One region of the Diaphorobacter sp. MNS-0 genome, then DNA from elsewhere that is predicted to be linked to it. Evidence: riboswitches for the same ligand, from Rfam matches in the RefSeq annotation. Region 1 holds a riboswitch; the other holds the start of a gene.
What was found. A riboswitch is a leader RNA that binds a small molecule or an ion and turns the genes downstream of it on or off. The one in region 1 is predicted to bind cobalamin.
Positions count from the first base shown of each region.

Region 2: it holds a riboswitch for cobalamin, as region 1 does, so the genes downstream of both, K2L43_RS05620 (TonB-dependent receptor domain-containing protein) here and bluB (5,6-dimethylbenzimidazole synthase) in region 1, are expected to answer to the same signal.

Region 1 covers NZ_CP080761.1:2,836,681-2,851,559, reverse strand. The annotation lists gene K2L43_RS13600 (type IV pilin protein) at 53-475, opposite strand; gene K2L43_RS13595 (pilus assembly protein) at 561-4,076, opposite strand; gene K2L43_RS13590 (PilX N-terminal domain-containing pilus assembly protein) at 4,159-4,911, opposite strand; gene K2L43_RS13585 (PilW family protein) at 4,933-5,829, opposite strand; gene pilV (type IV pilus modification protein PilV) at 5,861-6,571, opposite strand; gene K2L43_RS13575 (GspH/FimT family pseudopilin) at 6,568-7,152, opposite strand; gene K2L43_RS13570 (GspH/FimT family pseudopilin) at 7,190-7,717, opposite strand; gene cbiB (adenosylcobinamide-phosphate synthase CbiB) at 7,896-8,873, shown strand; gene K2L43_RS13560 (aminotransferase class I/II-fold pyridoxal phosphate-dependent enzyme) at 8,866-9,870, shown strand; gene K2L43_RS13555 (cobyric acid synthase) at 9,867-11,348, shown strand; cobalamin riboswitch at 11,379-11,571, shown strand; gene bluB (5,6-dimethylbenzimidazole synthase) at 11,616-12,377, shown strand; gene cobT (nicotinate-nucleotide--dimethylbenzimidazole phosphoribosyltransferase) at 12,482-13,540, shown strand; gene K2L43_RS13540 (DUF2334 domain-containing protein) at 13,706-14,080, shown strand; gene K2L43_RS13535 (hypothetical protein) at 14,047-14,879, shown strand, end outside.
Region 2 covers NZ_CP080761.1:1,164,362-1,179,240, forward strand. The annotation lists gene ccoN (cytochrome-c oxidase, cbb3-type subunit I) at 1-301, shown strand, start outside; gene ccoO (cytochrome-c oxidase, cbb3-type subunit II) at 321-953, shown strand; gene K2L43_RS05565 (cbb3-type cytochrome c oxidase subunit 3) at 968-1,105, shown strand; gene ccoP (cytochrome-c oxidase, cbb3-type subunit III) at 1,135-2,049, shown strand; gene ccoG (cytochrome c oxidase accessory protein CcoG) at 2,134-3,576, shown strand; gene K2L43_RS05580 (FixH family protein) at 3,638-3,916, shown strand; gene K2L43_RS05585 (hypothetical protein) at 3,993-4,280, shown strand; gene K2L43_RS05590 (IS5 family transposase) at 4,417-5,523, shown strand; gene fnr (fumarate/nitrate reduction transcriptional regulator Fnr) at 5,657-6,400, opposite strand; gene hemN (oxygen-independent coproporphyrinogen III oxidase) at 6,572-7,954, shown strand; gene K2L43_RS05605 (sulfite exporter TauE/SafE family protein) at 7,958-8,677, shown strand; gene K2L43_RS05610 (cell division protein ZapA) at 9,318-9,662, opposite strand; gene K2L43_RS05615 (hypothetical protein) at 9,659-9,898, opposite strand; cobalamin riboswitch at 9,933-10,177, shown strand; gene K2L43_RS05620 (TonB-dependent receptor domain-containing protein) at 10,257-12,137, shown strand; gene K2L43_RS05625 (cobyrinate a,c-diamide synthase) at 12,160-13,518, shown strand; gene K2L43_RS05630 (bifunctional adenosylcobinamide kinase/adenosylcobinamide-phosphate guanylyltransferase) at 13,515-14,114, shown strand; partial or broken gene K2L43_RS05635 (ABC transporter substrate-binding protein) at 14,111-14,879, shown strand, end outside.

The sequences.
Region 1 (14,879 bases):
GGAGGGGGAAATCTCAGTCATGGCGCCGCGATGGTAGCGCCCTGGGCTGAATTTATTTGCCCCAGCAGTCGGGGTCGTAGCCGCTCTCTCCGGACTTCTTACCGGCGGCTCCCCGCACGCCGGTATTGCTGAGGGTATAGGTGCCGCATTTGTCCCCTGTCTGTGCGCCTTTGGGTGTCGCCGTCAATACATAGGCTGCGGTGGTATTGCCTGCTTGAAAGGCAATGTCGTAGCGCTTGGTGTTATCGGCGGTCCACGTGAGGGCGCTTGGCAGGCTGGTGGGGTAGGTCCCGGTGGCAGTGGCTGCCCGTTCCAGCCATTGTTGAGCTTGCAGCAAGCCCGCACGGGCATCGGCGCGGTGGCCTCGCCGTACGTATTCGGTATAGCTCGGATACGCGATGGCCGACAAAATGCCGACGATCGCCACCACGATCATCAGCTCAATCAGAGTAAAACCTCGGTGCTGGTATTTCATGTTTTCATCGTCCAGTCAGAACACATGCGAGGCAGTGAGCCGACCTCCCTCACGAGAGAAACAACTGCCCCGCGATCCATGCGTTTCACTTGAGCTGCCGCCAATTGGGGCGCAGGGACATTTCGGGCATGCGGCGCATCTTCTCCTCGACGAGGTCGGAACCCGTTCCGCCCGGCTTAGGCTGCCGGCCTCGCATGTGGATGCGATTGTCCTTCGTGATCATCGTCAGAGCCCCAGGCGGCATGCTATAGCGTGCCAGTCCAGTGGGGCCATCAATGATAGGCACGCGCGGTGCTTGGCCATCCATGATGTTGATGAAGGTCACATACTGGGTTTCCTTGACCACGGCACCCCCTTCACAGCTTTCGACAGAGGGATCCAGACGAGAGCCCTTTGCGGGGATTTGTGACGGGACCACAAGCAGATTGCTGCCGTCATAGAACTGCATCGGCTTGAGCAGGCGCTCGCGCGTCAGCGGGAAGTCCATGAACCAGCCCTTCTTTTCCGCCCAGTTGATGGTAGTGGCGTTCACTTTCCAGAACTGCCGCCCATCGCGGGTCTGCGCCACAGTACTGGGTACCGTGGTCTGGACCAGTTCGTCTTGCGATACGGCACGGGGCAGATCGGCACTGGACTTGACCAGTTCACCGCAGACACCGGAGGTGGTCGTGCAGACGTTGATCCGTCCGGTGGGTTTTTCATTGGGTGCGGTACCCGTCATCTCGCGGACGTAACGGGTGTTGTCCAGGACGGAGTACAAAGTCTGCTGCTGCAACTCAGCCTGGTCGAGCTTGGTGATGTTCCGGCCCGTGCCAAAGGCGACCATCATCCCTCCCACAGGCAGAGTCTTGTCCACACCGCCTTCGGTGACGGTCTTGGTGCGGTCGTTCACCCGTACCGAGGGGGCAGCGGTAATGGATTGCCGGGTGGAACTGTTCGTGTTGGCAGAGTGGCCAGTGCCTCGATTCGCAATGAACAGTGGCGTGCCGGCAGGTTTGCCTTCCCAACTGGCGACACCCCAACTGCTTGAATCTTTCGTGTTGATGAGGAACTTCCAAAGGTTGCCCTTAAGGTCCCCTGCGTATACGACATCGGGCTTGCCATCACCACTAATGTCTACGAGCCGAGGAGCTGAAAGGCCGTTTCCGCTGTCCGTTGCTACCGCCGGGATGCGCAGAAGTTCTTTGTCGCCGTCGAGGTACTGGATTAACAGTACAGGCCGTCCGTTGGCACTGTTGTACCCGTTACCCATGACGACGGCCCAGCGGTTGTTGTTCAGCCGCACGATTTGCGTGGTGCGTTGGGGGTTGGCATCATCCAGCACCGGTTTGGCAAAGATGTGTCCCAGATCGTCGATGGCATCATTGTTCACCGGTGTCGTACTGGCGGGCAGCGTTTTGTCCATCACAACCAGGTTGTTGGCATTGGCCTTGGTGAAGCTGCTGGCGCCGCCATCGGTGGTGCCTGGGTTCGTCACATCCAGAACAAAGTAGCCTCTGCCACCGGCCCCGAGGGTGCCCACCAAGAGCGTTTTCCACGCGCCATCGAATACGTCGCCGGTCATCGGCGAGCCGTCGACGAAATACTGGTGGTTGTTGTTGAAGGAGGGATTAGTGAGCTTGGGAAGGTCACGCATCACGCCGCGCGGGACATAGGCGAGGCGTTCCGTTCCATCCTTCGCTGTGAACCCGTGCAGCATCCCATCATTTCCACCTACATACAGCATGGGCTCGCGTTTGGCCCAGGTACGCGTGAATGCGGCATAACCTTCCATCGCGTAGTTGCTGACAGGAGCACCCACGTACCAGACTTCTGAATTGACGATGCTGCCCTGCCGGCTCCAGCGCTGCCTGAACGGCTTGTCCGTAGTACAGCCGGAGCTAGGGCACTCCAGGCTGCGGTCACCCCGCAAATAGGCTATACGGTTGGTACCGCTTTCCCCTGTAGTCCCTGAGGGCCCTCCATCTGCTCCGGTTGCTTTGAGGAGGGTTTGCTGAGCCTCGCTGAGGCTGGCCCATTCGAAGGATGTGCCCCCGATTTCCTCGGTACTTCCACTGGGAATCGCGTCGCTCCAAGTAAGCACCAGGCGATTGGAAACATTGAACGATGGGTCATCAAGCTTGTCTGCAGTGGTCTTGCCTTCCCAGGCTTGTTCCGTGGAACCATCGTCGCTTTTGAAGGTTTCGGCTGAGACGGCGCCACGCCAGCCTTCTTTGGGAACGTAGCTCGCAGTGAAAATGCCTACGTCGTTCTGCGAGGCGTTGCTACCGCTGGTGGCGGTGGAGCCTCGGTCGGGCTCGGTTTCGGCGTTGATGGTGCGCACGATCTGCCTGAACGCCTCCTTTAAGTCTTCGCCCTTCTCCACAGCGTAGAACTGGCCGCGGCCGTTGATAGCTGAGTGCCACATGTCCTGGCCCTTGTCACTGAGGGCCCTCCACTCGTAGGTGCCGTTGGCGTACTCGGCAAAGTCGCCATCGAAACCATAGGGAAGCGTGGATTTTGGAGGGGTGATGGTATTGGAGCCTGAGGTGGTTTTGTAACTGAGCTGGGGCAGTGCGTCGGCGCTGAATCCGATGGTGAAGGTAGTCAGGTGCGCCCAGTCGGCGGGGTTGTAGCGGGGGTTCCAGAATTTCTCCAGTGTGGCCGTTGCTCCGGTAACGTGATTCTTGAAGATCTCCGTAGGGGGCGCGTTCTCGTAATCGGGCAAGGGCGTTACCTTGCCATGGAGGCTGGTTGCGGGTTGCAGCGGATCGGCCCAACTCATGAAAGCCCAGTCGGCGACGGTTGAGTTCTGCTTGTCGCGGTAGGGCCGCGTTTGCGATGAGGTAACGTCATACGTCTTGCCGTTCGGCAAGGGCTTGTTGTTCATAGTCGAGTCCGAGCCATAGCCGTCGTAGTTGGGCTTGGAAGTGTCGGGCGCGATTGCGTGACTGCTTTGCCATCCGCCATCGGTCAGCAGAATGTGGTAATTGCGTCGGCAGCCCAAGGGCTTGTTGTCGTTCTTGGCATCCGCCAGTTTGGTGCCGGGCACGTCGGCCCAGGGGCCGTTTTGATGAAGGGATGCGCGCATGTACTGGTCGGCATTGCGCACCATTTGGGGGGTTGGGGTAGTGCCTAGGCAGGTACCGCTATAGCGGTCGACGTAGTCGAGGAAGGTGGCGCGGTGGGTACTGTCCAGTATGCGCATCAGGTTCTTGCTGCTCGCAGAGGACGCGGCGGCGGTGCTCAGGTGCTGGAGGGCGAGGCCAGAGACGTAGCCGCAGCCGGAGGACTTGTCGTGGTTGTAACTCATGCCCATGGATTGCCAGGCCAAGCGGATTTTTCCGTTGGGCAGCAGGGACTCGTCGCTGAACGTTTCCTTGAGGGCATCTTTCAAAACCTTGGCGCGTGTGCCCAGACCCGCGCCCGCACTGCTGCCCATACTGCCCGAATCGTCCAACGACAAAATTACGTTCGGTGCCACATACGGCTCCACAGTGCCTGGCGGCGCTTGTGCAAAATCTAACGCGGCCAGCGCGCTCTGTGACGAGAGAGCGGCGCCAATCAAAACGGCCAGTGGTGTTTGTCGAAAATGGCGGCGGGCGCTTGCATGGAAAGGCATGGCGTTCTCCGTTGAAAATAGTACTGAAATCTGGCTGTAGGGCTTGTCTGTCAAGCGCTAACAGCTCCTATTTCTATAGCTCTTAGTCTTTGAGTCGGTGCCGCACGTATGTCTGTTGCACCACCACCCGCGTATTGGCCTTGCGCCCCTGGGCCATGGCGGTGATGCGGTAGATGACGTTGGGCTGTACGTTTACTGCCAGGTAGTTGGCGCCGATGCCTGCGATCAGGTTGGCGTTGGCAACGTCGGGCAGGTAGGGCAGCACTTCGATCCAATACCAGCCGCCCTGGCCTGTAGCCGTATTTCGCAAAATGGGGTTGGCGGGTGAATCGTCATTGCCCACTTTGGCGCCGGTGTAGGTGCCGTAGCGCGTGCCCACGGCCTGCATTGCGGCAAGGCCGGTATTGGCATCGTTGTCGTTCCAGAAATCTTGGTAGCCCGTACGCTTGAGGCACAGGCCATCCTTGCAGCGCGGCCCGGTATTTATGCCTTCGAGAGTGGCGAGGAGTTCTGCAACGTCTTTCGCCTCCACGGGAATCTTGGCAACCGAACCCAGACGGCATACGGGCGCAGAGCCCGTACACACTGTGCCATCTGCGCGTTCTCCCCGAATGTCCAGCTCCGCGTCTTGCAGCAGCGCCTGGGCTGCTTCCATGGCGCGCTGGTAGTCTGCATCGTTGCCCACGACCAGCTCGTTGAAGAGCGAGGTGCGTGACGCCCACAGCGCCAGCAACATGGAGAGCATGACGAAAACAAGGACCACGAAGAGTGCGACACCGCGCTGCGCGCCTTGGGAGCTGCGTGGGAGTCGATGTGTAGGCATGCGCTGGTGCATGGTGAATGTGCCCGACATTGGTTAAAGCACCGCGCCTGTTTGGCCTTGGCCGCGCAACTGGGACACGCTGCGGAAAGCGAGATGCAGGCGACGTGCCCGTTCGCCCGTGAGCGTGCTGTAGGCCACGGGACCGGAACATCCTGTATAGGTACTGCCCGCCGGAAGGTCGATGGGCTCGTTTCCGTACAACTCCAGGCAAACCTCTACAGCCTGCACCTTGGCCCATCCATTGGTGGCTGATTCCACTGCACTGTGGCTGGCCACGTATTCGACTTGCGGGATGCCGGGGGTGGTCGTGATGTCCTGCATCACGTAGCGCACCTGAAAGGCTGCCACATTGCGAACAATGGGCTCGTCATCAGCGCCGCCATCGCCGCAGCGCAGTACGCCGTCTTGCAGCCGGAAGTTGCTGCGTGTGACTGTGGTTCCCGCGCGGCCTAGGCAATTGAATGCCTGATGGGCCTGATATTCGGGGGCAGCGCCCGTGGTGACTTTCTCTGTGAAACTCGCAAAGCCGAATATGGGACCGCCGGGCTTGCCCGATGGCGTGTAGAAACCGACTGTGTCGGTGGCTGGGTCCCAGCCGGCGTCGCTGCCTGACGGGGGTGTGCGCGCCTCGAGGGCGACTGGCACCACATGTTCCAAGGTGTCGCTTGCTCCCGCCATCGCTCCAGAGGGGAATAGATCCAACTTGAGAGAACCGGCTTGGCGGATTTGCTGGCCGATGACGCGCATGGCGTAGGAGCCTTGCTGCTGAATTTCGCTGGCGTCACTGACTGTGCCACTGACGCCGCGAGAGACCATGAGCGCTCCCATTGCCACGGCGACGGTGAGCAGCCCAATGATGAGACCGACGAGCAGTTCGATGAGGGTGACGCCGCGTTGGCGCTGCGGAAAAGGTGCTGCAGAACGTGTCATGCCAATAGCCTTGTGATGTCGTCCTGGAGGGTCAGGCCCCGGCACAGAAGTGCCAAGTCGAGCCGGCCCAGATATCGGGGGCACAACGTGCACTGATGGGGATGTACTGAAGGTGGCAGGTAAAGCTGGCGTCGCCACAGCCGGTGTCCAGCGTAGTTTTGCCAGTGCCACTCACGAAACTGCCGTCAGCCTTTTGAAGCTTGCTGGCATCAATGTTGTTCTTGTATTTCTTTTTATCCTCCTCAGTGCCGTCGATTTGGCGCTCGTTCTCCCGCCAACGGAGCATGATTCCCAGTTGCCTTTGGTTGCCCGCAGCTCCATCTTCCCCTTTAGTGAGAAAGACCACGCCGTCTCCGGCGGGAAGAGTGTTGCGAACCAAGGTACGCCAAGCCCACAGGTCGTAGGCGGCCAGCTGGGCTGGTGTGCATTTGGCTGTGGTGCAGTTCACGCTGGGAGCAGTCAATGCGGACCCCCAGCTATCGGCCACATAGCTGGCGGCCGCACCGCCTGTGGGGTTGACGGCGTTGAGCGCGTTGGGGTGAACCTTGAGCCGTTCGCTCAGGTCCTCGATGAGCCGGATGGCTTGAGCTCTACGCACAGTGGTTTGCGTGTCGCTGAGCGTACGCATCTGAACACCTACGACACCCAGGATTCCCAGGGCAGCAACCACGATCGCGACCAGAGACTCAATCAGGGTGATGCCGCGCTGGCTTCTGGGGCGGAAGGAGACGGAGAGGGTCAGGGCGTGCACGGAAGTTCCTCCGATCGAATGGTGCGAATACGTCCGCCTGCGCTCATGCAAACGCCGCGGGCAGCAGGGTGACTGACTGATTGATCGAGTGGCACGATGCTGAAACCCACCCAGGTGCCATTCACTAGTCCCCAGCGATTGAGCTTGATGGCGGTGCCACCGCCCGTGCGGGTGACCTGGACCCTGGATGGAGTCTCATAGCGCTGCAACACTGGCTCTGTGGAACTGCATGTGCCATTGCCGTTCGTGTCTTCGCAAACGAACCATCCGCAGTCCCAGTCGGCGTTTCCGGTCGCGGTGGTGCAGCCATTGGTGTTGTTGGCAATCTTTTGGATGAGCACGTTTCCTCCGCGCTTGATGGCTTCCGAGCGGGCGTAGTGCAGTGTGGACTTCAACATGTCGGTGGTCTGCGTGATGCGCCAGCGCTCAATGAGCGCAGAGAAACTGGGAGCCGCCAGGGCTGCAAGCACGCCCACGATAGCGACGGTGACCATCAATTCGACGGCTGTGAATCCCTTGTTCCTGAGTCTTTTGGCGTCGCGGGTGTGCTTTGCTAAGAGAAAGGAGGGCATGTGGATACCTCGTCATAGTCGAGCCTTCACATGGGAGTCAGCAGGTGGCAGCCTGCCGTTTGATGGCCGCTCCGCCGTTAATGCACAAGGACGCAGCGGAGGAGTCATTGCTGAGCTTGCCCTGGGGGACCAGGCGAAAACCGAAGGTGGACACGCCCGCACCTTTGTTCATGCGCCCCCATCGGTCTAGCGTGATGGTGCCCCCTGCAGGGTCCGGCGTGACGGAGACACGATCGGGAGCATTGGACGTTTGCAAGGTGGTGCTTGCTGAACACGCGCCGGCACACACTGACCAGCCTGTGGCCCAGTCGGCGCCGCTTGTTGCGACGACTGTGATATCCCCGCCACGCTTGATGGCCTCGGATCGCGCGTAATACAGTGTGGATTCCAGGCCGTTGGCTGCCTGCCGCACGCGCCATCTTTCAATGATCGGAGTGAAACTAGGCGTAGCAAGCGCTGCAAGGACGGCCATGATGGTCACCACCACCATCAGCTCGATGACGGTGAAACCGCGTTCGGCAGTCTGAGGCCAGTGCTGTCTGGAAGGTGCGTGCGGGAGTTGCATGCCGGCATGCTAGGCAGAATTCATTGCATGTGTTTGGAACGAAGGATGAGCGGGGGGTTAGTGCCGACAGACGGCGCATTGAGACGTGTGGTCAGCAGATCCGATGTCCGACAAAGCATGAGTTAGCGCGAACCGCGCGGCTTCCGTGTATCGCTTGTATTCACGTTAGGCTCACCCCATGCCGCTCTGGACTCTGGATCCTTTCCTCCTGGCTTGCGCCCTGCTGCTGGCGCTGGCCATTGACGGCCGTTGGGGCGAGCCCCCTGCTGCCTTTCACCCCGTCGTGTGGATGGGGCGGGCGCTGGGGTGGGCCGGTATGCGCATCGCGCCGCTGCAGGCCACAGGTCGGGATATACGGTCTTTTTGCGCTGCAGCGATTTTCTGGTGCGCGCTGGCAGCTATCGTTTTAATAGTATCCGGCGCTTTGCAGTGGGTCGCCTTCGCGTTGCTTCCCGTCTGGGGTGCAGCGCTCGTTGTGGGATTGCTGCTGAAACCTTTGCTGGCCTGGCGCATGCTGCGCGGGGAAGTGCTGGCGGTGGAAGATGCGCTGGCGCAGTCGCTGGATGCGGGGCGCGAGCGACTGTCCTGGCTGGTCAGCCGTGATGTGCAAGGGCTCGATGCGGCGGCCGTGCGCGAGAGCGCCATTGAATCCCTGGCCGAGAACCTCAGCGACTCCGTGATTGCGCCGCTGTTTTGGTTCGTGCTGCTGGGCCTGCCCGGTGCGGCGCTTTACCGCTTTGCCAATACGGCCGACGCGATGTGGGGATACCCCGGCATGCGCGGCGGGCGCTACTGGCAATGGGCGGGCAAGTGGGCGGCGCGTGCGGACGATGTGCTGTCCTGGCTGCCCGCGCGCATCACGGCGGTGCTGTTGTGGGGCATCTCGCGCGGCAGTGGCGCCCGCTGGACTGATCTGCGCGCGCAGTCGCGTCTCACGCCGTCGCCCAACGGCGGGTGGCCCATGGGGGCGATGGCGCTGGCGTTGGGGGTGCGCCTGTCCAAACCTGGTGTGTACGTGTTGAACGCCCCCGGGCGTGCGCCCCAGGCCGCGGACACGCAGCGTGCGGTGCATTTGGCATCAAAAACACTGCTAGCGCTTGTGGTGCTTGCGGTAGCAGCTCTGTTATTGATAGCTATAGTGCACACCCATGTCTGACCATGCGCCACAGCACGGCGGCCCGGATGCGCTGGGCGTGCCGCTGCATGACTTCTCCACCAACGCCAACGCCTGCGGTCCTTGTCCGCAGGCCATCGCGGCGCTCCGGCAGAGTGACTTCATCCACTACCCCGACCCGGCCTACACCGCGCTGCGCGCGCAGATTGCCACGTTCCACGGCGTGGCGGTGCAGCGCGTGGTGCTCTCCGCCAGCGCCAGCGAGTTCATTCATCGCATCACCGCGCACGCGGCACGCAGCGGCGCGCGCCAGGTCGTTGTGCCCGCGCATGGCTACGGCGACTACACCCGCGCGGCCCAGGTGTGGGGGCTGGACTGCCGCCACACACCTTCTTCTGAGCCGGCGCTGCACTGGGCGTGCGAACCGGCCAGCCCGTTGGGAACGACCGATGCTGCACTGGCGGCGTGGTGCGCCCCGGCCCCTGTCGGCGTGTTGCGCATACTGGACTGCGCCTATGCACCACTGCGCCTGGAGGGAGCCACCACCGTAGCGCCTGATGTCGCCTGGCAGATGTGGACGCCCAACAAGGCGCTGGGCCTGACCGGCGTACGCGCGGCCTATGCCATTGGGCCGAGTGCCGCGGTCGCCGATGGCAGTGTCGCCGCTGTGCAGGCGCTGGCGGCCTCCTGGCCGGTCGGTGCCGACGGTGTTGCCCTGTTGGCGGCCTGGGTCCGGCCGGATACGCAGGCATGGCTCGCGCAATCGCTGGCGACCCTGCGCGAATGGAAGGCCGCGCAACTGGCGCTGTGCGCGGCCCTGGGCTGGGCCGTTGCGCCGGGCAGTCTCGCCAACTTCTTCACGGCATGTCCGCCGGTGCAGGATGTGGGGACCTTCCTGCAGTGGCTGCGCGCGCGTGGCGTCAAGCTGCGCGACTGCACCTCGTTTGGCCTGCCCGGGCATGTGCGCCTGGGCGTGCTGCCACCGCAGTCGCAGCGGGCGTTGGAGGTATCGTGGCGCCTCTACAAGGAATCGCAATGAACAAGACCCGACCCGGGCCGGCGCGCTGCGTCATGGTGCTGGGCACCACCAGCGGTGCGGGCAAGAGCTGGCTGGCCACCGCGCTGTGCCGCTACTACAGCAACCAGGGCCTGAAGGTGGCGCCTTTTAAGGCGCAGAACATGAGCAACAACGCGCGCGTGGTGGCTGCACCGGGCGAGCAGTTCGGCGAGATTGGCAGTGCCCAGTATTTCCAAGCGCTGGCAGCGCGGGCCGTGCCCGACGTGCGCATGAACCCGCTGTTGCTCAAGCCCGAAGCCGACACGAAGAGCCAGGTGGTGCTGCTGGGACAGGTGAGCGATGAGCTTTCGCAACTGCCATGGCGCGGCCGCAGCCAGCGTGTGTGGCCGCAGATCGCGGCGGCGCTGGACGCACTGCGGGCCGAGAACGACGTGGTGGTCATCGAAGGCGCGGGCTCGCCGGCAGAGATCAATCTGCACGCCAGCGACGTGGTCAACATGCGCGTGGCGCGCCATGCTGAGGCGCGCTGCCTGCTGGTGACGGATATCGACCGCGGCGGCGCCTTTGCCCACCTGTTTGGCACATGGGCGTTGCTGCCCGAGGAAGAACGCGCGCTCATCGCTGGCTTCGTGCTCAACAAGTTCCGGGGCGACGAGGCACTGCTGGCGCCAGCGCCGCAAATGCTGCAGGACAAGACCGGCGTGCCCGTCGTCGCCACCATTCCGATGCAGTGGAACCATGGCCTGCCCGAGGAGGACGGCGTGTTCGACATGCGCTCCACCGCCGTCGGTGCCGTGCATACGCGCATCGCCGTGGTGGCGTATCCGCGCATCAGCAATCTGGACGAATTCCAGCCGCTCAAAAATGTGCCGGGTGTGCGTCTGTCCTGGGCGCGCAGCCCCGCGGATGTGGAGGGCGCCGACTGGATCGTCCTGCCCGGCAGCAAGGCCACGGCGGCTGACCTGGCCTGGCTGCGCGCACAGGGGTTGGACGCGGCGATTGCTGCCCATGCGGCACGCGGTGGCCGTGTGCTCGGAGTCTGCGGTGGACTGCAGATGCTCGGCGAGGCGTTGATCGACACCGTGGGGGTGGACGGCAATGGCCCAGGCCTGGGCCTGCTGCCGTTGGTGACGAGCTTCGAGGCCACCAAGACCGTGCGGCCCACGCGCCAGTGCTTCGGCGCCGTACAAGGCGCCTGGCGGCATCTTGCCGGCGTGGCTGTGCAAGGCTATGAAATCCACCACGGCCAGACTGCTCAGCACCCGGCCATGGCAGCCAGCGGCGATGTGGCGCGCGAAATCATGCCCGGGTTGGCGTGGCAGAACCCCGGGGGCAATGTGCTGGGCCTGTACCTGCACGGCCTGTTCGAGGACGCAGCCGTGCTGCGGGCACTGTTCGGTGCCGATGCTCCGACACTGGATGCGGTGTTTGAGGGGCTGGCCGCCGGCATCGCACGGCACTTCGAGCCCAGGGCGTTGGATGCCCTCGCTGCGCAGTAAAGGACGATAACTGCGGTTGAATTGCGGTTGTTATCATCCCCGTCCTCAGGTGCCCGCTGCCGCAAGGCAAAGGGAGAATCGGGAAGGCGGTTGGAGTCCGCCGCGTGCCCAACGCTGTAAGGAAGATGACCCCCGCTCAATGCCACTGGCCGCCAAGGCCGGGAAGGCGCGGCGGGTCAGATGAATCCAAGCCAGAAGACCGGCCTGAACGTTCATCGCGCTGCAAGGCCAGGCAGCGTGCGACCTATTCACGCACAGGGGACTGCCATGAATACCGCGCAGGCGCAAGCCACGCAAAGCGTTCACGCCTTTACGCAAGAGGCCCGCGACGCCATTTACCGCACCATCTTTTCACGCCGTGATGTGCGCGGGCAGTTTCTGCCCACCCCGGTACCGGACGAGGTGCTCAGCCGCATCCTGACCGCGGCGCACTATGCGCCTTCCGTAGGCTTCATGCAGCCATGGAACTTCCTGTTGGTGCGATCGCAGGACACCAAGCGCCGGGTGCATGGTGCCTTCGCCAAGGCCCATGCCGAAGCGGCCGGTATGTTCGAGGGCGACAAGCGCGCGGTATACCAGCGTCTCAAGCTCGAGGGCATTCTGGAGTCGCCCATCGGCCTCTGCATCACGTGCGACCGCGAGCGCACCGGTCCGGTGGTGGTAGGGCGTACCCACATGAAAACCATGGACCTGTACAGCAGCGTCTGTGCCGTGCAAAACCTGTGGCTCGCCGCGCGCGCCGAGGGGCTTGGGGTGGGATGGGTGAGCATCTTTCACCAGGCTGACCTGCAGCAGGCGCTGGGTATTCCCAAGGGCATCACCCCCATCGCCTACCTGTGTGTCGGCTATGTCAGCCACTTCCATGCCAAGCCCGAACTGGAAACCGCTGGCTGGCTTCCGCGCCTGCCCGTGGAAGACCTGGTGTACTTCGAGCAATGGGGGCAGCGCGACGACCAGCAGCCGCTCATCGCGCATCTGCGGTGCGACCAGGCTGCGGCGCAGTGCAGTCGCCAGACCGCACCGGCATAAGCCAGCCACAACGCATGGGGCCCGCCCCGCAATACGGCCACCTCTTGATGTGCGCCCCGTGAGTCGGGGCCGCGCTGGACCTTTTTTGACAATCGAAACACGCCATGATCATCGACCTGCCTTTCATTGCTGACCTCACCGATCGGCCGTTGACCCAAGCCCTGCAGCACAAGCTGGACAACAAGACCAAACCACTGGGTGCGTTGGGGCGCCTGGAGCAACTCGCCCTCCGTCTGGGCCAGATCCAAGGTACCGAATCACCCATGCTGCAGGCGCCGCAGATGCTGGTGTGCGCGGGCGACCATGGCCTGGCGGCCAAGGGCGTATCGGCCTACCCGAGCGACGTGACCTGGCAGATGGTCGAGAACTTTCTGGCAGGCGGCGCAGCCGTGAGCGTGCTGGCGCGCCAGCACGGCCTTCAGCTCACCGTGGCCGACTGCGGCGTGGCGCGCGAAGTACCCGCGCGCGACGCCGTTCCCGATGCGCCTCGCCTGGTGCACTGCCGTGTGGCGGCGGGCACGCAGGACGCGAGCGTCGGCCCTGCGATGACCGAGGCGCAGTGCGCCCAGGCGCTGCGCAACGGCATGGATATCGTGCGCGCCATGCCCGGCAACGCGCTGCTGCTGGGCGAGATGGGCATCGGCAACACGTCCGTGGCGTCGCTGTTGTTGGCGCGTCTGGCAGGCGTGCCGCTGGCCGAGTGCACGGGTGCCGGTACGGGACTGGATGCGGCAGGCATCGCGCGCAAGCAGGCCGTGCTGGAGCAGGCGCTGGCGGCCAACGCCGGTGCTAGGCAGCCCTTGGAGGCCCTGGCCGCCCTGGGTGGTTTTGAAGTCGCCACGCTCACCGGCGCCGTGCTGCAGGCCGCCGCCGAGCGTCGTGTGATCGTGGTCGACGGCTTCATCACCTGCGCGGCTGTGCTGGTGGCCGTGCGCCTGGCGCCTGCCGTGCTGCAGCGCTGTGTGTTTGCCCATCGCTCCGGCGAACGGGGCCATGGCCACATGCTGCAGGCTTTGCAGGCGCAGCCGCTGCTGGACCTGGGGCTGCGCTTGGGAGAAGGCTCAGGTGCCGCTCTGGCTTGGCCGTTGCTGGAGTCGGCATGCCGCGTGCTGCGCGAGATGGCGAGTTTTCAAGCGGCCGGGGTGGACGGAGCGATGCGCTAAGTGTCTTGCCGGCACTTGCCATCTTCAGGATGGGCGCATGAGGAATTCGACGGGGCTGTGCAACCAGAAGCGGTCCTATCACGCACCGGTAAATAGTTAAATACTGTTGATCTAATTTGCCAATTGATGAAAAAGTAGTAAGAATCTTCTCTACCAAGTGACCTATTGAAACCCTGGTACTACACGTCCGACCAGCCCGACCTCAAGGCCGGGGACTACATGGTGGACCAGTTCTTCCCCTTCGTCATCGAGCGCGACCGCTATGGCCTGCGCGTGCTGCCGGAGAACCTGGGCAACCTGCAGTATTTCGAGTTCGGGGCGGATGAGGAGCTGACATCCAAGGAGGTGCTGGAAAACGCGCGCTACCAGAAGGTCGTGCGTGACGGCTTTGCCTCGTTCTTCTTCCACCCCTTCCTGGCGGTTGAGTCCCAGGCGCAGAAGTATGACGGGCGCGGTTATACGCACCTGAAGGAAATCGTGGATGGCCTGACGGCCATGGGCTACACGTGGACCTCACCCAGCCGCCAGCGCAAGCCCTGACCCTGACACGGCGCGCGGCCATGGTGGCTATGCTGCCGTGCGCGGTGTCTTGGCCGCCGTCGTCCGGCGCGCCATTGCGCCACCTCGGCGGCATGGTGTGGCAGCCCAGCCTGCGCACGCTGCGCCCCCAGGGCAACTGGGCGCAACTGGGCGTTCGCCGCCTGTTGGTGCAATGGACGGCGGTGGATTCACAGGCTTTTGTGCCGGGCACCGGCCTGCCTCCGATCGCGGCTGAGCTACCCGACTGGGAGCGCATCGCCGCCGAGCCCTGGGCCCAGGAGGTGATCGTGGGACTGGCGGCCATGCATGGAGAGGCGCAGGCACGTGCCTCGGTGGCGCTTCTGGTGGAGCAGGCGCACGCCCTGGTGCCCATCGTGCAGCGGCTCCCGCTGAAGCTGGGTGGCTGGTATTTCCCCCTGGAGGTGGATCCCACCTGGCTGCCGGGGCCAGAGTGGTCCCAGGGCCTGGCGCAGTTGCCACGCCCGCTGTGGATCAGCGCCTATGACAGCGCCAACCTTGGCCCGCACGCGCTGGCGGACTGGATCGAGCGCTGGCTGCCGGGCGACGTAGGGGTGTTCTTCCAGGACGGCGTGGGCGTGCATGCGCGCAGTCCGGAGGTTGCGCTGAAGTACTTGCAGGTGCTGACCTACCGCCTGGGGCAGGCGCGCGTGCAGATGATTGCCGAGGCTTTTCGCCCCGCGCCAGAAGGCGGGTTCCGCAGCGCCACGGCGGCGGAGTTCCTGCCGCAGATCGATGCCTACAAGGGGTGGGAGGTGCTGGCCTTCGACGGCCCGCACTA
Region 2 (14,879 bases), 1.7 Mb from region 1:
CAAGGCAATTGAACTGCACTTCTGGATGGCCACCATCGGCATCGTGCTGTACATCGCCGCCATGTGGATTGCTGGCGTGATGCAAGGTCTGATGTGGCGCGCCGTGAACCCCGACGGCACGCTGACCTATACCTTCGTGGAAGGCGTCAAGGCGACCTATCCGTTCTACGCGATCCGCTTCTTTGGCGGTCTGCTGTACCTCGGCGGTATGTTGGTGATGGCATGGAATGTCTGGGTGACGGCGATCTCCGGACGCTCCGTCAGGGTGGCCATTCCCGCCGTGAAACCCGCTCACGCCTGAAGTTCGGAGGGTCAACTACATGTCCAATACGCATAACAAAGCATCCACCGGCTTCACGCACGAGAAGGTCGAAACCAGCAACTTCCTGATGATCGTGTTGATCTTGCTGGTTGTGGCCGTCGGCGGCCTGGTGGAAATCGTTCCTCTGTTCTTTCAAAAATCGACGACTGAGGCCGTTCAAGGCGTGAAGCCTTACACGGCAGTGCAATTGATCGGACGCGATATCTACCTGCGCGAGGGTTGCTACAACTGCCACTCGCAGATGATCCGTCCGTTCCGCGCGGAAACCCTGCGTTATGGCCACTATTCGGTGGCTGGCGAGTTCGTCTACGACCATCCCTTTCAATGGGGTAGCAAGCGCACTGGGCCCGACCTGCATCGCGTGGGTGGAAAGTACAGCGATGAATGGCATCGCATTCACCTGAACAATCCGCGCGACGTGGTGCCCGAATCCAATATGCCCGCCTATCCCTGGCTCGAAAAGAACCAGATCGATCCTTCCGTTGTTGCTCCTCGCATGAAGGCATTGCGCACGGTCGGCGTCCCGTATACGGATGAGGAGATCGCCAGCGCCGCCGAGCAGGTCAAGGGCAAGACAGAGATGGATGCCGTGGTGGCCTATCTGCAGGTTTTGGGCCGTGCGCTCAAGTAATCGAGGAGCTGGTCATGGACATCACCACCATGCGTATCGTGGCCACGCTGGCGTCGCTGGCGTGTTTCGTGGGCATCTGGTTCTGGGCCTTCATGCGCCGCAACCGGGCCCGGTTCGAGGAGGCAGCACAGTTGCCCTTCGCCGAGGACTGAAGAAGTCTCCACAAGAAAAGAGATAACCCATGAGCGATTTCACGAGTAACTTCTGGTCCTTCTACGTGGCCGGAATCACCATCATCGGTATCGTGGCCTGCGGCTTGCTGCTGTGGATCACGTCCCGCAAGAAGGTCGAGGCTACGGCCGACAACACCACCGGTCACGTCTGGGACGAAGACCTGACGGAAATGAACAACCCCATGCCCCGTTGGTGGATGTGGCTGTTCATCATCACGCTGGTATTCGGCGCTGGCTATCTGGCTGCCTATCCAGGATTGGGGACCTTTAAGGGTAAGTTGGGCTGGACGCAGCTGGGCGAGTACCAAGCCGAAGTGGACAAGGCTAACGCAGAGTTGCAGCCTCTGTATGCGCGGTTCGAGGCCATGCAGCCCCAAGAGATGGCGGCCGACGCAGCGGCCATGGCAATTGGTGAGCGTCTGTTCATGAACAACTGCGCGCAGTGTCATGGTTCCGATGCCCGCGGCAGCAAGGGCTTCCCCAACCTGGCCGACGGTGACTGGCTGCACGGCGGTGCGCCTGATCAGATCCAGAAGACCATCCACGATGGGCGCATTGGCGTCATGCCTCCCATGGCGGCCGCCGTGGGCTCGCCGGAAGATGTGCGCAACCTCGCCCACTATGTCCTGAGCCTGTCGGGAAGCCCGCATGACTCCCTGAAGGCGTCTCTGGGCAAGTCGAAGTTCACTGCGTGCGCTGCATGCCACGGGATGGACGGCAAGGGCAATGTGGCCCTGGGTGCCCCTAATCTGACGGATGACATCTGGCTGCATGGCTGGGGCGAAGCTGCCATCACCGCTATGATCAACAATGGCAAGACCAACGAGATGCCTGCCCAAGCGGGCAAGTTGACCGATGCACAGATCAAGGTGTTGACGGCATACGTCTGGGGTTTGTCCAATAAGGCCGGCGCCCCGCGCTGATGCTCCCTGTGCGGCCGGCTCCCCGTCGAGGGGCGCCGGCCGTTTTGCGTTTTGGAAGTTGCACTTCCTTTTTGAGATTCCACCATGAAGCCAGCCGAAGGTCAGCCCCGTAAGGTGATTCCTATCACGCCAGTGGGGGCCGAAAGTTCGCAGACCGAGGTCATTTCGCTCTATGAGGCGCAAAAGAAAATTTATCCACGCTCGATAAGTGGAGTGTTCGCCCGTTGGCGTTGGGCGATGGTGTTTCTGACACAGCTGGTTTTCTATGGCCTGCCATGGCTGGAGTGGGGCCAGCGCCAAATGGTGCTCTTTGACCTCGGAGCACGCCGTTTCTATATTTTTGGTTTGGTGCTTTACCCGCAGGACTTCATTTATCTGACGGGTTTGCTGATTATTTCCGCGCTGTCGCTTTTTCTGTTTACCGCAGTGGCGGGACGCCTGTGGTGCGGCTTCTCCTGTCCCCAGACCGTATACACGGAAATGTTCATGTGGATCGAGCACAAAGTCGAAGGCGACCGCAGTGCCCGTATGCGCCTGGACAATGGTCCGTGGACATTTGAGAAGATCTGGAAAAAAACTGTCAAGCAAGCCATTTGGATTGCGGTCGCGTTCTGGACCGGCTTCACCTTTGTGGGCTATTTCGTTCCGATTCGCGAGCTGGGGGAAGAGTTGCTGGCCCTGCAAGGAGGGTGGCAGATATTCTGGGTGATCTTCTATGGGTTGGCCACGTACGGCAACGCAGGATTCCTGCGCGAGCAGGTGTGCAAATACATGTGCCCTTATGCGCGTTTCCAAAGCGCAATGTTCGACAGGGACACGCTGGTCGTCTCTTACGATCCCGAGCGCGGCGAGCCTCGCGGGCCCCGTAACAAGACCGTAGATCACAAAGCTGCGGGACTGGGTGACTGCATCGATTGCACGCTGTGTGTCCAGGTCTGCCCAACGGGTATCGATATTCGCAACGGACTGCAATACGAATGCATTGGTTGCGGTCTCTGCGTGGACGCTTGCAATACCGTGATGGATAAGATGAAGTATCCGCGCGGGCTGATTCGCTTCTCGACGCAGAACGGCGTCAAGAACCACTGGACCCAATCGCAAATGCTCAAACGCGTGCTGCGACCCCGTGTGTTGTTCTATTCAGCGGTGCTGGTGGTGTTGTGCATCGGCATGCTGGCCAGCTTGGTGGTACGCACGCCGTTGAAGGTGGACATCGTGCGCGACCGCGCTGCGCTCTCGCGCATCGTGGCGGGAGGCAAGCTGGAAAATATCTACCGGCTGCAGATCATGAACGCCACGGAGGGGGCGCAGCGCTACACCATCAGCGCCCACGGCATGGAAGGGCTGGAAGTGGCGTCCGAGACCGCAATTGACATTGGACCGGCGGAATCCCGATGGGTGGTTGTCCGTCTTCAAATTCCGTATGGCTCAGCATCTCCTGGATCGCATACGGTGTATTTCGATATTCAAGCGCAGGGTGATAAAGCCCAAGTGGCAGAGAAATCCGTGTTCCTCGTACCCCGCTGAAGGCGGTCGTGGAATACAAAGGAACAAGCTGTGCTCATAAATGAGCGAGGAGTTAATATAAATGTTGAGTAATTCCCCCATGAAACTGGACGACGCAGGAAAGCCTTGGTGGACGTTTGGCCATGTCTGGCTTGTCATCGCGGGGCCGGTGATTGTCATCATTGCGGGCTTCGTGACCCTCTGGCTGGCCGTGAGCCAACCTGACCCCGTCATCGCGGAAGACTATTACCAACGGGGATTGAACATCAACGAGACCCTGAAGGAGTCTGGGGGCGACATGACGCCTGCCATGAAGGGGCGCAACCATGCAGCTACTCCGCTGGAGGATCAACCGCGCTGACCGGCAGGGCGAGTCCTCTTTGCATGCCGGAGAACAGATGCTAGGCTGTCAACTACACCTGCTAGGAGATGGGCGAATGTGGATGCAACGATTGATGTGGATCGCGTGGCCGGCCTTTTTGATGGCGGGCGTCATGGAAATGGTGGTGTTCGCCTTCGTGGATCCAGAAGCGCTGCAGTGGTTTGATCAACCCCTGCATCTCTCGCGCGAAGGTGTGTATACCATCGCCTTTTTCACGTTCTGGTTCGTACTCATGGCTTCCAGCGCATTGACGACGCTGTTGTCACTCTCGCCCTTTGAGTTGAATCGCTGCCCCGTGCCCAAAGGGGCGCGGCCGGCTGATTGCGCCAAATACGTTTCCTGATCTTTCCGCCGATCAGTTATGAATGAGCAAAAAACCGAGGCTTAACAGGCTGCTGAAATACCCCTTTCGTCGCTCCCCGTGTGGCGCCTTTGCAGGACAATCGGGGCACCCCAGCGACCAGACAGACGAGCCAGACATGCGCGGAGCCGACACCTTCACCGAGAGCCTGTTCACCATGCGCCACCTCGATGACTTCGTGCCCGCAGATCACCCCTTGCGCGTGATCCGTGTGATGGTCAACAAGGCCCTGTCGAACATGGATGAGTTGTTTGCCCAGATGTACGCAGCCGACATCAAAGGCGGGCGTCCCAGCATTGCCCCCGAGAAGCTGCTGCGCGCCATGCTCATTCAGGTGCTCTACAGCGTGCGCTCGGAGCGCCAACTCATGGAGCAAACCCAGTACAACCTGCTGTTTCGCTGGTTCATTGGCTTGGCCATGGACGATGCCGTGTGGGTACCTACCGTCTTCAGCAAGAACCGCGAACGCCTGATCGAGCACGATGCGGTCATCGAGTTCTTCAACCAGATCGTGCAGCAAGCCCAGGAGCAGGAACTCCTCTCGGGCGAGCACTTCAGCGTGGATGGCACCCTGATCCAGGCCTGGGCGGGCCACAAGAGTTTTGTGCGCAAAGACCGCCAGGGCGACGACGATACCGACGCGGGGAACTTCAAAGACCAAAAGCGCAGCAACGACACCCACGAGTCCACAACGGACGCGGATGCAAGGCTGTACCGCAAGGGCAAGACGGCCAGTGAGTTGCGCTTCATGGGCCACACACTCACCGACAACCGCCACGGGCTGGTGGTCAGCGCCGTGGTCACACAGGCCGACGGATATGCAGAGCGCGAAGCGGCCAAGGCCATGATCAACGATGCGCGACAGGCACTGCCCGGCGATGACCCCATCACGATCACGCTGGGCGCAGACAAGGGTTACGACGCCAGGGAGTTCATCGACGCGCTGCAAGAGATGAACGTGCTGCCCCATGTGGCGCAGAACAAATCAGGGCGCCAGTCGGCAGTTCCTGACGCGATTGCAGACAGCGAAGGCTACGCCATCTCCCAGCAAAAGAGAAAGCTGATCGAACAAGGCTTTGGCTGGGCCAAGACGGTGGGGCACATGCGTCAGGTGGTGGTGCGCGGGATCAAGAAGGTTGATCAGCTGTTTGTGCTGACGATGGCGGGCTACAACCTCACGCGACTGCGCAGCCTGGGGCTAATCCGTCTGCAGGGGCAGGTGTAAAGGCAAAAGGGGCAAAAAACCGTGCTTTGCGACTGAAAGCAGGCGATTTTGAGGGGCTGATTTTCAGGATACGGAAAAATGCGGCTACAGCCGCTGAACAGGTTCGGACGCTGGGGAGTATTTCAGCAGCCTGTTAATGGCAGGCTTGCTGGCTGTTGACAATTCGCTTCAGCGCATCGGTATCGACGATGCGCACATGGCGCTGTTTTACTTCCACAATACCTTCTTCCACGAACTTCGAAAACGTGCGGCTGACGGTTTCCAGTTTCAATCCCAGGTAGCTGCCGATCTCTTCGCGTGTCATGCGCAGCACCAATTCGGATTGTGAGAAACCCCGGGCATGCAAGCGTTGTACGAGATTCAACAGGAATGCGGCAAGGCGTTCCTCGGCACGCATACTCCCCAGCAACAGCATGACCCCATGCTCGCGAACAATCTCGCGGCTCATGATCTTGTGCACATGGTGCTGTAGTGCCGTTACTTCGCGCGACAACTCTTCAATACGATCGAAAGGCATGACGCATACTTCGGCGTCTTCAAGCGCTACCGCATCGCAAGTGTGACGGTCGCTCACGATGCCATCCAGGCCGATGATCTCGCCCGCCATTTGAAAACCTGTCACTTGGTCGCGACCGTCTTCGGTGGCGACACAGGTCTTGAAGAATCCGGTGCGGATAGCAAAAAGGGATGTGAAGGGTTCACCGTTCCGGAAAAGCGTGCCGCCACGCTTGATCTTGCGTCGTACAGCAACAATGTCATCGATGCGCTTGAGTTGCTGGTCGTCCAGACCCACGGGCATGCACAGCTCACGCAGATTGCAGTTTGAGCAGGCAACTTTGATGGTCTGGAGATTCGTATGCATGGGAACCCTGTTCATGGCTTGAGCTTACCTCTGAACGGCTGGGAGACATGGAATGCCGTAGGCCGTTGGACGACTTTGAGCCGAAGTCAAATTGTCGCCACAAGGACCTTATGGGCGCTTGATCAACGTCAAGGACTCATGGGGGACTCTACGGCACAGTGATATGAAAGTGCAAGGAATCCCGTCATGACCGTTGTTACAACAGAGCTCCTGCGTCGCTTTGACGTCCCAGGGCCGCGCTACACCTCTTATCCGACTGCTGATCGTTTTGTCGAGGCTTTTGGCGAGCGGGAATACATCCTTGCGCTGCAGCAGCGTCGCGTGGGGTCGGTAGCCAAGGCGATGCCTTTGTCGCTTTATGTCCACATCCCGTTTTGTGAATCGCTGTGCTATTACTGCGCGTGTAACAAAATCATTACCCGGCATCCAGAGCGGGCAGAGGTCTACTTGCGTTACCTCAGCCGTGAAATCGACCTGCATACGGCGCACTGCGGTGTGGGTCAGCATGTGAGCCAGCTGCATTTCGGCGGCGGCACGCCTACTTTTCTGACGGATGACGGTTTGCGCGAACTGATGGGCATGCTGAGGCGCAGTTTCGTCCTTGTTCCTGGGGGGGAGTACTCCATAGAAGTGGACCCCCGGACCGTGGATGAAGCGCGGCTGGGATTGTTGGCGGAGCTGGGTTTCAATCGCCTGAGCTTTGGCGTGCAGGATTTCGACCCTGAAGTACAAAAGGCCGTGCACCGCATTCAGCCTGCCGAAAAGGTGTTCGCGTTGGTCGATGCGGCTCGGAAGCTCGGGTTTGAATCGGTGAACGTGGATTTGATCTACGGGCTGCCGCGCCAGACACCGGAGTCGTTTGATCGCACCTTGGAGCAGGTAGCCGAGTTGCGGCCAGACCGGATCGCGCTGTATGCGTACGCTCACTTGCCAGAACGCTTCAAGTCGCAGCGACGCATCATCACGGCCGAGTTGCCCATGGCTTCGGCCAAGGTGTCCATGTTGGCCCGGTCACTTGATGTGTTCCAGGAAGCCGGCTACGTCTACGTGGGCATGGACCATTTCGCTCTGCCAGACGATGCGCTGGCGGTGGCCAAGCGGCAAGGCAGGCTGCACCGCAATTTCCAAGGCTATAGCACGCAGCCCGATTGCGACCTGATTGGTCTGGGCGTTTCTGCCATCGGGCGCGTGGGCGCTACTTACAGCCAAAATGTGAAAACGCTGGACGAGTATTACGACTGCATTAACCAGGGGCATTTGCCTGTGGTGCGCGGGCTGGCGTTGACCAAGGACGACTTGGTGCGTCGCGCAGTCATCATGGCGTTGATGTGCCAAGGTGAATTACTGTTTGAGCCGTTGGAACAGTCCTGGCTGATTGATTTCCGCAGTTATTTCGATGCGGAATTACAGCAACTGCAAGAAATGGCGGCTCAGGGCTTGGTGAAAATCAGTGATGAGGGCGTTGAAGTCACGCCCATGGGATGGTATTTCGTGCGCGGCGTGGCCATGGTGTTCGACAAGTATCTGCAGGCTGACCGTAACCGCGCTCGCTTTTCCCGGATTATTTGATCCATGCTGTGGGCGCTGGCCACGACGGCCTTCCTGATGGGGCTGATGGGAGGGGCTCACTGTTTGGCGATGTGTTCTGTTCCCTGCGCGGCGCTTACGGGGCTGGGTGGCACGCCGGACGCCACCCACGCCATTCAATGGGCGTCCCGCCGCGGAATCCTCCAACGGGTAGCGCAGTTTCACGCGGGGCGCCTGATTGGCTACGGCGCCGCAGGGGCGGTGGTTGCGCTGGCTATGGAGCAACTCGCATGGCTGGGGCAAAGCACCTCGGCATTGCGCCCCCTTTGGACGCTGATGCACGTGCTCATCCTCGCGTGGGGAGGGATGATGATGGTGCAAGCGCAGCAGCCCTTGTGGGTTGAGCGGGCGGGGCGTGCTGTCTGGGCGAAGGTCAAGCCCTTGGTCTCTCGGCCTGGCGGGCTCCTGACCGCGGGTGTGGCCTGGGCGCTCCTGCCATGCGGCCTGCTGTATACCGCACTGTTGACCGCCGCTCTCAGCGGAAGCGTGCTCCGCGGAGCCTTGTGCATGGTCCTGTTTGGCGTGGGAAGCGGTGTATGGCTGGTGCTGGGGCCGTGGACATTTGGCCGCATTCGCGCTTGGATCGGCGTGAAGGGTGGGGCGTGGGGGTCTCGGCTGGCAGGTGGTGTGCTTTTTTCCCTGGGTGCATGGGCGCTATGGATGGAGGTTGTCCATGGGCAGCCGGCGCCGTGGTGCGTGCCCTGAAAACAGCGTTTTGTGGAACCACAGCGGCTCTGCGAAGCATGCCGTGGCAAGCGAATGGTGCAAACTGAGACGCTCAGGCGTGACGTATCGCTGTCAGATCTCTACCAGCGGAAGTGACGAGTCTGTTCTCATCGACGTGGAGAAATCCAGCTACCCATCGCTGCCTTACTGGATGCGCCACCGTACGTCTGGGGCGCGCGCTGCGTATCAGTGAGGTTGCCGAAGGAATGGGAACGCCCGAACCACGCCAGGATATTTGGCATCGGTGCGACGACTACCAAGGTCTGCTCTGTGCCTTGCAGATGGGTGGGTTGCGCGCGCTGGCCGCGGAGCGCCGGATTTTCTGAGCAGGTATTGAGGTCGCTGGCACTCACCCGGAGCGAGGGCGCAAGCGATTACCGGAGAAAAGGTGTCTGCGAATGCCACCGGACCGGCATCCTGAACCGGGGGTTCAGGTGGGCGAGGGCAGCCAGGCGTTGGGTTCATCTGACGCGAGATGATCACGCTCACCGGGCGATGTACCAAGCCCGTGCTCAATGAGCATTGGTTCAAGGAAATATAAAGCCCGGCAGCACCGCAGACATGTTCATTGTAGTGGGCCGCCCGTGTGCAGCCAGGGGGCAGGCTTTCGCCGTAGTGGTTATAGGAGGCGCCCATCCTCGCCCAGCGCCTCGTCCAGGCGCAGGAGCAACTGCTGCACGCGCTCATCGCTGTCGTGCACGTGCGGCGCGACCGGGGTGGGGGCGATGCGCGCAGGGGCTGAGGCGGCTGCCAAATCGGCGGCTTCGCGGTCGGCGATCTCGAAAGCCAGATTGAGGGCCGCCAGCACGGCGATGCGCTCGCGCGCGCGTACCTTGCCCGCGTCACGGATGCGCGTCATGGCGGTATCCACGCGCTCGACCGCCTCCAGCAGGCGCGACTCCTGGCCGTCCGGGCAGGCCAGGAGATAGCTTTGCTGGAGGATCTGTACCTCGATCTGCTTCATGGCGCGTCTTTCGTCTCGGCAGTGCCGGGGAGTTCGGGCTCGGCAGGCAGGCGGTCCAGCAATGCGTTCACGCGGGCACGGGCCGCCTGCAGGCGGGATTGGAGGGAATCGCGCTCCTGGGTGAGCGCCGCGACCTGTTGCGCCAACAGGGCATTGGTGCGCTGCAACTCGGCATGGCGCAGCAGCAGCCGCTCAACGCGCTCGGCGATCTGGTCGATGGAAGAGGGGGAGGCCATACGCTGCCGATTGTAGGGATCGGCGTGCGAACCATCGTAAAATTGCGCAGTTGGTGCTAGCGGCGTGGTTCACATGCCGCAGTTCAACGGGAAGCAGGGAGGGGCCCTCCGCCATGGAGTGCGTCCTGTGCCTGCGCTGCCCCCGCAACGGTCAGCGGATGAGCCGTACCTCGGCTCCCTCTTCATTGACAAGCCACTGAGCGCCTTGAACAAGCGTTTGGGAAGGCGATGCAGAGCGTTCCGCCAGCCCGGATACCGGCCAACGAGGTGGCTCCGCGTTTCCTTTTGTGAAACCTGGGCCGTTATGCCCAGGTGCCGACGGGGAGGTCGGCCGTGGCGATCTCTCTGTTTGCCCCACATGACAAACACCCGTCCGTTCAATGTGCGCTTGAGTGCGCTTTCCGTGCACGCGCGCGTCGCCGTGCTGCCGCTGGCGCTGGCCGCCGCTTTCCCCGCCGTGTCCCAGACCCTGCTGGCCCAGGCAGCCACAGAACCCCAACTGCGTGAAACCGTCATCACGGCAACCCGCGTGGCCCGGCCGCTGGCCGACATCGTGTCCGATGTGTCCGTCATCGACCGTGAAACTATCGAGGCCAGCGGCGCGGTAGGCGTCATTGACGTGATCTCGCGCCTGCCAGGCGTGCAGATCACGCGCAATGGCGGCCAGGGCAGCAATGGCAGCGTCTACCTGCGCGGCGCGGAGTCGCGCTTTACCGCCGTGTACCTGGACGGCGTGCGCCTGGACTCGCAATCCACCGGCGGCGTGGTGTGGGAGCAAATCCCGTTGTCGCAGATCGACCGCATCGAGGTCGTGCGCGGGCCAGCGGCTGCTGTGTACGGCTCGGATGCCATGGGAGGCGTGATCCAGCTCTTCACCAAAAGGGGTGAGGGTGCGCCGGCGCCCTACGTGGGCGTGGGCCTGGGCAACCAGGGCACGCGGACGGTGCAGGCCGGCGTGAGTGGCGGCACCGAGCAGGTGGACTATGCGCTGGGGCTGTCGCATGAGCGCGCCGATGGCTTCAGTGCCCGCGTAGGCTCCGCCTACAACCCGGACGAAGACGGCTACCGCCGCACCTCTGCCAATGCCCGACTGGGCGTGCAGTTCGACACGACCCATCGCCTGGAGGGCACGCTGCTGGCCAGCAACCTCAACTCGCAGTACGACGGCAGCAAAACGGCCGACGACCGCAATCACCACCAATTGCGCACGGCCAGCCTGGCATGGCTGGCCAAGTGGAGCGACGTGTACAGCACGCGCTTGCAGGTCACGCAGGGGCAGAGTGAATACAGCACCCGGCCCAACTTCTACATGACCGAGACCACGCTGCACAATTACCTGCTGCAAAACGAGTGGCGCCTGGGCGCGCATCTGTTCACAGCCGCGCTGGAGCGCCGCGAGGACGAACTGCACAACCCCGCCACCGAGTTCGTGGGCGACCTCCAGCGTGACCGCTCACAGAACGCGCTCGCGCTGGGCTATGGCCTGAACCAGGGCGCCCATACGCTGCAGGCCAACCTGCGCTATGACGACGACAGCGAGTTCGGCGGCAAAAGCACGGGCAGCCTGTCCTATGGCTACGCCATTACGCCGCAGTGGCGCGTCACGGCAGCGGCCGGCACGTCCTTCCGTGCACCCACGCTCTACCACCGCTTCAGCGAATACGGCGCGCCCGACCTGCAGCCCGAGAAGGGGCGCAACGTGGAGCTGGGCGCGCGGTGGACGCAAGGAGAGAGCAGCGTGGGTGTCGTGGCGTACCGCAACCGCGTCAGCAACCTCATCAATTTCGGCGCCGCGGGCCGCTGTGATTCCAGCTTCGGCTGCTACGAGAACGTGGGCCGCGCCGAGTACAAGGGCGTGACGCTGTCGGCCGCGCACCGCATCGCGGGCGTGTCGGTGCATGGCTCCATCGACTGGCAGAACCCGCGTGACCTGGACAGCGGCAAACTGCTGGCGCGCCGTGCCAAGCGCTACGCCACGCTGGGTGCCGACACCCTGGTGGCAGGCTGGACGCTGGGGGCAGAGCTCTACGCATCCGCGCGCCGGTACGACAACGCGGCCAACACCAACGTACTGGGCGGCTACACCACGCTCAACCTCTACACCAGCAAGCGCGTGGCGCGCAACGTGACGCTGCTGGCCCGCGTCGACAACCTGGCCGACAAGGACTACCAGTTGGCGCGCACCTACGCCACCGGCGGCCGCACGTTCTACGTGGGCCTGAAGTGGGCGCCGCAGTAACGCTATCACCGACTGCCACACCATGAGCCGCTGTCCCGCCCTGGTCATCGCCGCGCCCGCCTCTGGGCAGGGCAAGACCACCGTCACCGCTGCTTTGGCGCGCCTGCACACACGCCAAGGCCGGCGCGTGCGGGTGTTCAAGTGTGGGCCCGACTTCCTGGACCCGCACTGGCACCAATTGGCCAGCGGCGCCCCCGTGCACCAGCTCGATCTGTGGATGACCGGTGCGGCAGATTGCGCGCAGCGCCTGCGCGCCGCGGCGGCCGAAGCAGACCTGCTGCTCATCGAAGGGGTGATGGGATTGTTCGACGGCGAGCACAGCGTGGGCGACCTGGCGCAGCGCTTCGGCATACCGGTGCTTGCGGTGGTGGATGCCTCTGCCATGGGGGGCACGCTGGGCGCCATCGTGCATGGGCTGCGGCACTACCGTGCGGGCTTGCCATGGGCCGGTGTCTTGGCCAACCGCGTGGCGGGCGACCGCCATGCGCAGATGCTGCGGGACGGCTTGGCCGACGCTGCGGACTGGCTGGGTGCGCTGCCACGGGTCGTGGGTGACGCTGCGGGCGGCAGGGAGCCTGGTGGCCTTCTGCCCGAGCGGCACCTGGGACTGGTGGCAGCGCACGAACTGCCCGATGCCCTGCAGCGGCTGGACGCCGTGGCCGATGCGCTGACCGGCACGCCCCTGGGCCGCATGTCCGCCGCGGACCTGCAGCGCTGGGCGGTGGACTTCGGCGGCACGCCCGAGGGCCGTGCCGCCATCACGCCGCTGCTGGCCGGCCGCACCGTGGCCGTGGCGGCGGATGAGGCTTTCTGCTTCATCTACGAAGCCAATATCGACACCCTGCAGCAGCTGGGCGCGCGCGTGGTGCGCTTTTCGCCGCTGCGCGACGCTGCGCTGCCGGCCTGCGACGCGCTGTGGCTGCCCGGCGGCTACCCCGAGCTGCACGCCGATGCGCTGGCCGCCAATACGGCCATGCGCGACAGCCTGCAGGCGCACGTGGCGGCGGGTCGGCCCGTGTGGGCGGAGTGCGGCGGCATGATGGCGCTGCTGGAGTCCATCACCCTGGCCGACGGGCGCCGCGTGCCCCTGTGGGGGCTGCTGCCGGGTCATGCCACCATGCAGCGGCGCCTGGCCGCGCTGGGGCCGCGCGCGCTGCGCATGGGCACGCATGAGTTGCGCGGCCACACCTTTCACTACTCGGTCACCGACAGCCCGGCCGCCGTGTGCGCACGCGCCCAGCGTCCGGACCATGCAGGGGCACCGGACGACGGTGAAGCCGTGTACCGCCACGGCAGCATCCGCGCGAGCTACTTTCACGCATGGTTTGCATCCAGCCCGCAGGCGACCGCAGCCTTGCTGGGCGCGGAGGCGGGGCCATGAACGCGGCGCCGCAGACCATCGCCCGCAGTGAACTCATCCTGGGTGGACAAAAGAGCGGCAAGTCGCGCCGCGCCGAACTGCTGGCGCGCCAGTGGCTGCAGGCCGCGCCGGCACACCGCGCGTTGCTGCTGGCCACCGGCCAGCCGTGGGACGACGAGATGCGTGCGCGCATTGCCCGCCACCAGCGCGAGCGTGCCGAGCGTGTGCCCGGCCTGCAGACCGTGGAAGAGCCGCGCGATCTGGCCCACGCCCTGGCGTGCCACAGCACCCCACAGACCCTGATCGTCGTGGACTGCCTCACCCTGTGGCTCACCAACTGGCTCATGCCGGCCGACCCCCAAGATGTAGAGCAAAAACAGCCTCTAGCGCCCGATTGGCAAGCGCAGGCAGCTCACTTTTTTGAAGCGTTGACGCACGCGCCCGGCCCCGTGGTGCTGGTGGGCAACGAGATCGGCCTGGGCGTGATCCCCCTGGGGCGCGAAGTGCGCGCCTTCGTGGACGCGCTGGGCGCCCTGAACCAGCGCGCGGCGGCAGCCTGCCAGCGCGTCACGCTGATGGCGGCGGGCCTGCCGCTTGCCCTGAAGGACACACCATGATGCCTCTTCGCTGGCGCCGCCAGCTTGCTGCCGCCGGCTGGCTGCTGGGCCTGCTGCTGGCCTTGCCCAGCGTCCACGCAGTAACCATCACCGACGACCGGGGCCGCGCGCTGCGATTCGACCAGCCGCCCTAGCGCATCGTGAGCCTGCTGCCGTCGCTGACCGAGAGCGTGTGCGAGCTGCAGCGCTGTGAGCGCCTGGTGGGGGTGGACCGCTACTCCAACTGGCCCGCGTCCGTGCGGCGCCTGCCCCAGGTGGGCGGCGGGCTGGACCCGAACATCGAGGCCATCGTCGCGCTGCGCCCGGACGTGGTACTGCTGTCCGTCAGCAGCCGCGTCAGCGAGCGGCTGGAGGCGCTGGGCGTGAAGGTGCTGGCGCTGGACCACAAGACCCATGCGGACGTGCGCCGCGTGCTGGGGGTGCTGGGTGAACTGCTGGCCGTTCCGCCGGAGCACGGCGCGGAGCGCGTGTGGCGCGTGATCGATGCCGCCGTGCAGGCCGCCGCGCAGTCGCTGCCGCAGCGCGCGCGCGGGGCGCGGGTGTTCTTCGAGGTCAGCCGCGGCCCCTATGCGGCGGGGGCCAGTTCGTTCATCGGCGAGACGCTGGTGCGCCTGGGCGCGCGCAACGTGGTCCCGCCCGAGCTGGGGCCCTTTCCGCGCCTCAATCCCGAGTTCGTCCTGCGCGCACAGCCCGACGTACTGATGGTGGCCAACCGCAGCATGCAGCCCATGACCCAATACCCGGGGTGGAACCACCTGGCCGCGG